Regions from separate parts of the Arthrobacter sp. AG258 genome, predicted to be linked through region 2. Evidence: riboswitches for the same ligand, from Rfam matches in the RefSeq annotation. Region 2 holds a riboswitch; the other holds the start of a gene.
What was found. A riboswitch is a leader RNA that binds a small molecule or an ion and turns the genes downstream of it on or off. The one in region 2 is predicted to bind glycine.
Positions count from the first base shown of each region.

Region 1 (4,837 bases), on a different contig from region 2:
TGTGGGCACCATGCGCAAGGTCCACGACGAGGTGGATGAGGAAGATCCCACCTCCGCGGACCTTTTGCACGAGTTCATCGCCCGGCTCGAGCAGTTTGCCTGGATGGTGCAGGCTGAAAACATGAAGCCAACCGCCAAGGTGACCACTGCCGACTCCAAGTAGGCCGAGCGTCCCGCACGAGGGCGCCCGGTACCGGAACTCATCCGGCACCGGGCGCCCTTTGCGGTCCCCGTGCGGTCAGGTGGCCTTGGGTACCTTCCGCAGCACGACGGCGGCGAGGACTGCCGCCGTCGCCATCAGTACCAGCCCAATTGCCGCCGTGACGTGCACGCCGGAATCGAACGCCGCCGCCGCGGCGTCCCGGACCGCGTCCGCCAGCGGACCGGGCAGGACGGCGGCCGCTTCCATGGCGCCGGCCAGCGTTTCCCCCGCGTTGTGCAGCGAGGCGCCCGGGAGCATGCCATCCAATCCGGCCGGGAGGCGCAGGTTGTGCTGGTAGGAGGCCGTCAGGATGGAGCCAAGGACGGCCGTCCCCAGCAGTGAGCCCACCTCGTAGCCGGTTTCGGAGATCGCCGCGGCGGCCCCTGACTTTTCCGGCGGCGCGGAGCCGAGGATGAGGTCATTCGAAATGGTCTCCGCCGTCCCCACGCCCAGCGCCAGGACCAGGAGCGCTGCCAGCAGCAGCGCGGGTCCGCCGTCGTGGTTTCCAAACGCCACCAGGGTGTATCCCGTGGCGCTGAACGCCAGCCCCGCCGCCACCACGTAGCCAGGGCGGACCTTGCGAACCAGCGGCACCACCACCAAGCCGGCCGCCACCGTGGCTGCCAGCGCCGGAATCATCGCCACGCCCGCCGCTGACGGGCTCAGGCCCTCAAGGAGCTGGAGGTGCTGGGCAAGGAACAGGATGAAGCCGTTGAAGGAAAACAGGGCCAGGATGTTGGCGCTGATGGCCATGCTGAACACCCGGTTCCGGAACAGCGACATATCCAGCAGGGGGTGTTCCAGGCGGTGCTGGCGCCGCACGAACACCACGCCCATCGCCAGGCCGAACGCCATGCTGCCAAGGCCCGTTAGGCCCGGACCTTCGGTGGCAACATCCTTGATGCCGTAGACCATGGGGACCATCACCAGCATGGACAACAGGATGCTCGGGACGTCCACTCTTCCCGGCGACGGGTCCTTGGATTCCGGGATGAAAGTTCGGCCCAGTGCCAGCAGGGGAACCATCAGGGGCACCGCCACCAGGAACACGGCGCCCCACCAGAAATGCTCCACCAGCCAGCCGCCGAAGATCGGCCCCAAGGCTGCGCCGCCGGAGAATCCGGCAGCCCAGATGGCGACGGCCATCCGTCGGCGGTTGGGCTCCGGGAAGATGTTGCGGATCAGCGACAAGGTGGAGGGCATCAGCATCGCCCCGAAGAACCCCAGTGCGGCCCTTCCGGCGATCAGCCACTCCGCGGAGGGCGCAAAAGCCGTTGCGGCGGACAATCCGGCAAAGCCCGTGCTGCCGATAATGAGCAACCGGCGCCGCCCAATCCTGTCGCCAAGGCTTCCCATCGATACCAGGAGACCGGCCAATACCAGTGGATAAGCGTCAATAATCCACAACACGTGCACGCCGGAGGGTTCCAGGGCGCGGGTGATGGCGGGCAGGGCGAATGTCAGGGCGGTATTGTCCACGGCGACGAGCAGTACCGGGAACATCAGCAGCCCCAGTGCGAGCCAGTCGCGCCGCGGGGACCGCCCGGCCGCTCCGCCGCTGCGTGCAGGCGCCGAGGTCGAAGGGGAAGTCGTCATAAAATAACTATACCGTCCAGACGGTACAGTTTAAAACCTTGCCGTTTCCCTTTTCGACGCCGGCGGAAGGCATGATGGGAAGCATGCCCCGAAAGCCTGTAGCCCGTGATGCGGTCCTTGACGCCTTCGAAACCCTCTTGATCGACGTGGGGGAGCGGGCGGCCACGCTCGACGCGGTGGCCAAAAAGGCAGGCGTGTCCAAGGGGGGACTGCTGTACCACTTCCCCAACAAGGAAGCGCTCATCGAAGTGCTGCTGGACCGCCTGGACGGGCTGGCCAAAGAGGACGCCGACGCCATGGCCGCGGCCGCCGAGGGGGCGGCGGCCTACTTCATCCGCTCCTCCGTCTGGGCGGACACTCCGCTGGACCGGGCCATCGTTGCCGCCACCAGGCTGGCGGAAGTGGCGCACCAGGAAACGCGGCGCCGTTTCGCGGCCATCCAGCAGCGGTGGCTGGACGAGATCGCGGCCGACGTGGGGCCGGGGCTGGCCAAAGCGGTCTTGTATATGGGGGACGGGCTGTATTTCAACGCCATGTTGTCCGTGGGTCCGGCGCCGCAAGGGGGAGCGGCGGCTGACGTGGAGGAACTCCTGGCGGCCCTTGAGCGGCTTCGCAGGTAGCCTCCGCCATTTGCCGGGAAGGGTTGCGGCATAGGACAATGGAATGTTGTGAGGGCTGTCACCGGCCCGCATGATCCAGCACATGGCTGGTTTACAAGTGAATAGCCTTTGATCTGCGGCGGGAGAGTTCTGCCGGTGTACAGGCAGGCGCCGTAGGAGCAAATCCTCCCCAGGAATCTCGCAGGCCCCCGTACCGCCGCGGCGAGGCGCCTCTGGAAAGCAGCAGGCGGTTCCCATGACCCCCAATCGGGGATTCGGAGCCGGTGTGCTCACCGACGGTGCAAGCGGGTCCTGCCAGGCAGGCACCGCGGAAACTCTCAGGTCCAATACAGAGCGGGGAGGAACCCGAATCGCTGTGGCGTACCCTGCGCCGCCTGAGTAAATGGAGTTCCTTCGTGCCGGTTAGCCCAGCCTCCACCACTTTCGTCGACCGCCATATCGGTGCGCGCCGCCAGGCCGACGTCGATACCATGCTCAAAGCCGTTGGCTACGACACTGTCGACTCACTGGTTGACACCGCCGTCCCCAAGGTCATCCGTCAGGAATCTGCCCTTCGTCTGCAGGACGCCCTCAGCGAGGTTGAAGTCCTCACGGAACTGCGGAAGCTTGCCGCCAAGAACAAGACGGCAGTCCAGATGATCGGCCAGGGCTACTACGACACCGTGACGCCGCCGGTGATCCGCCGCAACATCCTGGAATCCCCGGCCTGGTACACCGCCTACACCCCGTACCAGCCGGAAATCTCGCAGGGCCGGCTCGAGGCACTGCTGAACTTCCAGACCATGGTGCAGGACCTGGTGGGACTGCCCATCGCCAACGCCTCGCTGCTGGATGAAGCCACCGCCGTGGCCGAGGCCGTGCTCCTGATGCGCCGCGCCAACAAGTCCGCGGCAGCGAAGGACGGCAAGACGGTCCTGGACATCGACGTTCTTCCGCAGACCATCGCCATCGTGCAGGGTCGCGCCGAGGCGCTGGGCTTCGAGGTGGAGGTCGCGGACCTGTCCAAGGGCCTGCCGGAGGGTGCCATCAATGGCGTCGTGCTGCAGCAGCCCGGCGCCTCCGGCCGGGTGTGGGACCAGTCCGCCGTCATTACCGCTGCCAAGGACCGCGGCGCGCTGGTTACGGTGGCTGCGGACCTGCTGGCCCTGACACTGATCACACCTCCGGGCGAGCAGGGCGCGGACATTGCCGTTGGCTCGGCCCAGCGCTTTGGTGTGCCGTTGTTCTTTGGGGGGCCGCACGCCGCCTACATGGCTGTCCGCAAGGGCCTGGAACGTTCCCTGCCCGGCCGCCTGGTTGGGGTGTCCAAGGACGACGCCGGCGTTCCCGCTTACCGCCTGGCTTTGCAGACCCGCGAGCAGCACATCCGCCGCGAGAAGGCCACGTCCAACATCTGCACCGCCCAGGCGCTGCTGGCCATCGTTGCGTCCATGTACGCGGTGTACCACGGCCCGGACGGGCTGAAGGCGATCGCGGAAACGACGCATGGCCACGCCCGTACCCTCGCCGCGGCGCTCAAGGCCGCCGGCCTGGATGTCCTGCACACTTCCTTCTTCGACACCCTGACGGTCCGTGTTGCCGGCCGTGCGTCAGCAGTGATTTCCGACGCCGAGGCCCGCGGCATCAACCTGCGGCCCATCGACGCCGACACCGTAGGCATCTCCCTCGACGAAACCACGACGCCGGCCATCGTCGCGCAGGTCGCCGACGTCTTCGGCGCCCCGGTTGCCGAGGGACACAGCGAGGGCCAGGGCTTTGGGCTGGAGGCCGGCGTCGAGCGTTCCTCGGCCTACCTGCAGCATCCGGTGTTCAACACGCACCGGTCTGAAACCCAGCTGCTGCGTTACATCCGGAAGCTCTCGGACCGTGACCTGGCGCTGGACCGCACCATGATCCCGTTGGGTTCGTGCACGATGAAGTTGAACGCGACGGCTGAGATGGAGGCCATTTCCTGGCCGGAGTTCGCCTCGATCCACCCGTTCGCCCCGGACTCCCAGACCGAAGGCTGGCGCGAACTCATCGCCGGCCTGGAAGCGGACCTCGCCGAGATCACCGGGTATGACCAGGTGTCCATCCAGCCCAACGCCGGCTCGCAGGGCGAACTCGCCGGGCTGCTCGCGATCCGCGGCTACCACCACTCCCGCGGCGAGCAGCAGCGCACCGTCTGCCTGATCCCAGCCTCGGCGCACGGCACCAACGCCGCCTCCGCCGTCCTCGCGGGCATGAAGGTGGTCGTGGTTGCCACGGCTGCCGACGGCACCATCGACCACGACGACCTGACGGCCAAGATCGAGGCCAACAAGGACGTCCTCTCGGCCATCATGATCACCTACCCCTCCACCCACGGCGTGTTCGATGGGGATGTCCGCGAAGTCTGTGACGCTGTGCATGCTGCCGGCGGCCAGGTCTACATCGACGG
Region 1 covers NZ_SOBI01000009.1:190,791-195,627, reverse strand. The annotation lists gene DFO47_RS18220 (DNA starvation/stationary phase protection protein) at 1-163, shown strand, start outside; gene DFO47_RS18215 (MFS transporter) at 239-1,798, opposite strand; gene DFO47_RS18210 (TetR/AcrR family transcriptional regulator) at 1,882-2,418, shown strand; glycine riboswitch at 2,528-2,624, shown strand; gene gcvP (aminomethyl-transferring glycine dehydrogenase) at 2,814-4,837, shown strand, end outside.
Region 1: it holds a riboswitch for glycine, as region 2 does, so the genes downstream of both, gcvP (aminomethyl-transferring glycine dehydrogenase) here and gcvP (aminomethyl-transferring glycine dehydrogenase) in region 2, are expected to answer to the same signal.

Region 2 (4,837 bases):
TCTCGAACGCTTCGAGGGGCGGGCAGGAGCAGACCAGGTTCCGGTCGCCGGCGGCGCCGTCGATCCGGCCGACGGGCGGGAAATACTTGTCCTGGCGGAGCGAGGCAACGGGGAAGGCCGCCTGCTCCCGCGGGTAGGCGCGGTCCCAGTCAGAGCTGACGACGGCGGCCGCAGTGTGGGGTGCGTTGCGCACCGGGGATGCCTCCAGGGTGATGTCGCCGTTGGCCACCTGGTCGATTTCCTGGCGGATGGTGATCATGGCCTCGATGAAGCGGTCGATCTCGGCGAGGTCCTCGGACTCGGTGGGTTCCACCATGAGGGTGCCCGCGACGGGGAAGGACAGGGTGGGGGCGTGGAACCCGAAGTCGATCAGCCGCTTGGCCACGTCCTCGGCCGTCACGCCGGTCTTCGCGGTGAGTTCGCGCAGGTCCAGGATGCACTCGTGCGCCACCAGGCCGCCTTCGCCGGTGTAGAGGACCGGGAAGTACTCGTTCAGGCGGGACGCGACATAGTTCGCGGCCAGCAGCGCGGACTTGGTGGCCTCGGTCAGGCCCTGCCCGCCCATCAGCTTCACGTACGCCCACGAGATCGGCAGCACACCGGCCGAACCGAACCGGGACGCCGAGATCGCCACCCCGTGCCCGGGTTCGTGCGCGGCCTTGTTCGCATCGCCCGGCATGAACGGTGCCAGGTGCGCCTTGGCGGCAACGGGCCCGACGCCGGGTCCCCCGCCGCCGTGCGGGATGCAGAAGGTCTTGTGCAGGTTCAGGTGGGACACGTCCCCGCCGAACCGGCCCGGCTGGGCCAGCCCCACCAGGGCGTTCAGGTTGGCCCCGTCGATGTAGACCTGGCCGCCGGCGGCGTGGACGGCTTCGCAGACTTCGCGGACGTCCCCGTCGAAGACGCCGTGGGTGGAGGGGTAGGTGATCATGATGGCCGACAGGACGTCCTTGTTGGCCTCGATCTTGGCCGTCAGGTCCTCGTGGTCGATCGTGCCGTCAGCGGCGGTGGCCACGACGACGACCTTCATGCCGGCGAGGACGGCGGAGGCGGCGTTGGTGCCGTGCGCCGAGGCCGGGATCAGGCAGACGGTGCGCTGCTGCTCGCCGCGGGAGTGGTGGTAGCCGCGAATCGCGAGCAACCCTGCGAGCTCGCCCTGGGAGCCCGCGTTGGGCTGGATGGAGACCTGGTCATACCCGGTGATCGTGGCCAGGTCCGCTTCCAGGCCGGTGATGAGTTCGCGCCAGCCCTCGGTCTGGGAGTCCGGGGCGAACGGGTGGATCGAGGCGAACTCCGGCCAGGAGATGGCCTCCATCTCGGCCGTCGCGTTCAACTTCATGGTGCACGAACCCAACGGAATCATCGTCCGGTCCAGCGCCAGGTCACGGTCCGAGAGCTTCCGGATGTAACGCAGCAACTGGGTTTCAGACCGGTGCGTATTGAACACCGGGTGCTGCAGATAGGCCGAGGTGCGCAAAATAGTGTCGGGCAGTTCGAATCCCTGAGCGTCACCCACCGGACCGGCGCCAAAGGCGACGGCGACGGCGGAAAGTGTTGCCGCCGTCGTCGTCTCATCAACGGAGACGCCTACCGTGTCCGGATCGATGAAGCGCAGGTTGATGCCGCGGGCTTCAGCGGCGGTGACCACCTTGGCGGCCTTGCCCGGAACGCGGACGGTGAGGGTGTCGAAGAAGGAGTCCGTGACCAGTTCGCGGCCCAGTGACGTGAGTGCTGTTGCCAGGACCCTGGCCTTGTTGTGGACGGTCTCTGCGATCGCCTTCAGGCCGTCGGGGCCGTGGTAAACGGCGTAGAAGGAGGACACGATGGCCAGCAGCGCCTGGGCGGTGCAGATGTTGGACGTGGCCTTCTCGCGGCGGATGTGCTGCTCGCGGGTCTGCAGGGCCAACCGGTAGGCAGGCGTGCCGGCGTTGTCCTTGGAGACGCCGACGATCCTGCCCGGGACGGTACGTTCCATCCCCTTTTGGACGGCCATGTAGGCGGCGTGCGGCCCCCCAAAGAACAGCGGCACGCCAAAACGCTGGGTGGAGCCGACGGCAATGTCCGCGCCCTGCTCGCCCGGAGGTGTGATCAGTGTCAGGGCCAGCAGGTCCGCAGCCACGGTGACCAGCGCGCCGCGGTCCTTGGCAGCGGTGATGACGGCGGACTGGTCCCATACGCGGCCGGAGGCGCCGGGCTGCTGCAGCACGATGCCGTTGATGGCACCCTCGGGCAGGCCCTTGGACAGGTCCGCGACCTCCACCTCGAAGCCCAGCGCCTCCGCACGGCCCCTGACAATAGCGATGGTCTGCGGAAGTACGTCGATGTCCAGGACAGTCTTGCCGTCCTTGGCTGCCGCGGACTTGTTGGCGCGGCGCATCAGCAGCACGGCCTCGGCCACGGCGGTGGCTTCATCCAGCAAGGAAGCGTTGGCTATCGGGAGCGCCGTCAGGTCCTGCACCATGGTCTGGAAGTTCAGCAGCGCCTCAAGCCGGCCCTGCGAGATTTCCGGCTGGTAGGGCGTGTAGGCGGTGTACCAGGCCGGGGATTCCAGGATGTTGCGGCGGATCACCGGCGGCGTCACGGTGTCGTAGTAACCCTGGCCGATCATCTGGACTGCCGTCTTGTTCTTGGCGGCAAGCTTCCGCAGTTCCGTGAGGACTTCAACCTCGCTGAGGGCGCCGGTCAGCTTGAGCGCAGTTTCCTGGCGGATGGGCGCGGGGACGGCCACGTCAACCAGGCCATCCAGGCTGTCGTAGCCGATGGCCTTGAGCATGGTGTCGATGTCGGCCTGGCGGCGCGCGCCGATATGGCGGTCCACGAAGGATGTTGGATGCGAATGAATCGTCATGAGGAACTCCAGGTCTGGCCGGCCAGGGTGGCACGGCGTGGGATGGGTTCCTCCCCGCTCTGTATTGGACCTGAGAGATTCCGCGTTGCCTGCTGTTGGCAGGGGACCGCTTGCACCGTCGGTGAACCAGGCCGGAGCCTGGTTGCTTTCCAGAGTCGCCTCGCCGTGACGGTACGGGGGCCTGAGAGATTCCTGGGGAGGATTTGCTCCTACGGCGCCTGACCGGTGTTTCGCCGGGAGGACTCTCCCGTCACAGCTCGAAAGGCTTATTCAAATGTGGGTGATTCGGCTCACAAGGTACCGGGATAGACCCGTCCGTGGCAAATCGGGCAGGTTCGGTGAGGGGCTTGACTGGGCGCGTGATGCCTTCGTTCCCCGCTTGTGTCGAAAGGGGTTTGACATTCGATCGTGACGGACACCACACTGAACCCGGGATTGGCGCCGCCGGTGGCTGGCTCAGCGTATCCGGAGCGGCCTACCAGTCGGCGCCTGTCCCGTGCATGCCCGGCGGCGGCCCAAAAAGCCGCCGACCTCCAACTGAATACGCCTTCGACCTGCGGCGGGAGAGTCCTGCCGGGTACACCCAGCAGGCGCCGTAGGAGCAAACCCTCCCCAGGAAACTCCCAGGCCCACGTACCGCCGCGGACAGGCAACTCTGGAAAGCAGCCGGGCATGACCTTGGCTCACCGACGGTGCAAGCGGCTTTGGCTGCGGAAACTCTCAGGTCCACAACAGAGCGGGGAGGAACCAAATCTTTGCGGCTCCAAAAGCCGCTTTATCGATGGAGTTCCTCATGGCGATTCATCCCCCCACGTCCAACAGCGAACCAGCCCGCGGCCAGGGTGCTGCCACGGCGGCCCGCAGCGGGCCTCCCCACCTGGAACGGCAACTCACCAACCGGCATATCCAGCTCATCGCCATTGGTGGCGCGATCGGCACAGGCCTGTTCATGGGTTCCGGCAAGACCATTTCCGCCGCCGGACCTTCCGTGATCTTCGTGTACATGATCATCGGCTTCATGCTTTTCTTCGTCATGCGGGCCATGGGCGAGTTGCTGCTGAGCAACCTGAACTACAAGTCCTTCAGTGATTTCGCCGCCGACCTCCTGGGTCCGTGGGCAGGCTTCTTCACCGGGTGGACGTACTGGTTCTGCTGGGTGATCACCGGAATCGCGGACGTCATCGCCATCGCCGGGTACTCAAAAGAACTTTGGCCGGCGCTGCCGCTTTGGATCCCGGGCCTGGCCACGGTGGGCATCCTGCTGCTGCTGAACCTCGCCACGGTCAAGGCGTTCGGCGAGACAGAGTTCTGGTTCGCCCTCATCAAGATCGTCGCCATCGCGGCCCTGATCATCGTGGGACTTTTCATGATCTTCACCGGTTTCCAGAGCGACGCAGGCACGGCTAGCTTCACCAACCTGTGGAGCCATGGCGGGTTCTTCCCCAATGAGTTCATGGGCTTCGTGGCCGGATTCCAGATTGCAGTATTCGCCTTCGTGGGCATCGAACTGGTGGGCACCACCGCCGCCGAGGCCAAGAATCCCGAGCGCACGCTGCCCAGGGCCATCAACGCCATCCCCGTCCGCGTGCTGCTCTTCTATGTCGGCGCGCTGGTCATCCTCATGGCAGTCACCCCGTGGACCCAGTTCGCCGCCGGCCACAGCCCCTTCATCGGGATGTTCTCCCTGGCCGGCCTCGGCGCCGCGGCCACGGTGGTCAACCTGGTGGTCCTCACTTCGGCGATGTCCTCTGCGAACTCCGGCATCTACTCCACGTCCCGCATGGTCTTCGGCCTGGCCCAGGAAGGCGACGCCCCCGGTGTCTTCAGCCGGCTCTCCACGAGGAAGGTGCCCAGCAACGCGCTGTTCCTGTCCTGCGTCCTGCTGCTGTCCGGCGTCGTACTCATGTATGCGGGCCAGGATGTTGGCATGGCCTTTGAAATGGTGACCACCGTGTCGGCCGTCTGCTTCGTCTTTGTCTGGTCGATCAT
Region 2 covers NZ_SOBI01000003.1:194,488-199,324, reverse strand. The annotation lists gene gcvP (aminomethyl-transferring glycine dehydrogenase) at 1-2,848, opposite strand, end outside; glycine riboswitch at 3,008-3,108, opposite strand; glycine riboswitch at 3,399-3,497, shown strand; gene cycA (D-serine/D-alanine/glycine transporter) at 3,642-4,837, shown strand, end outside.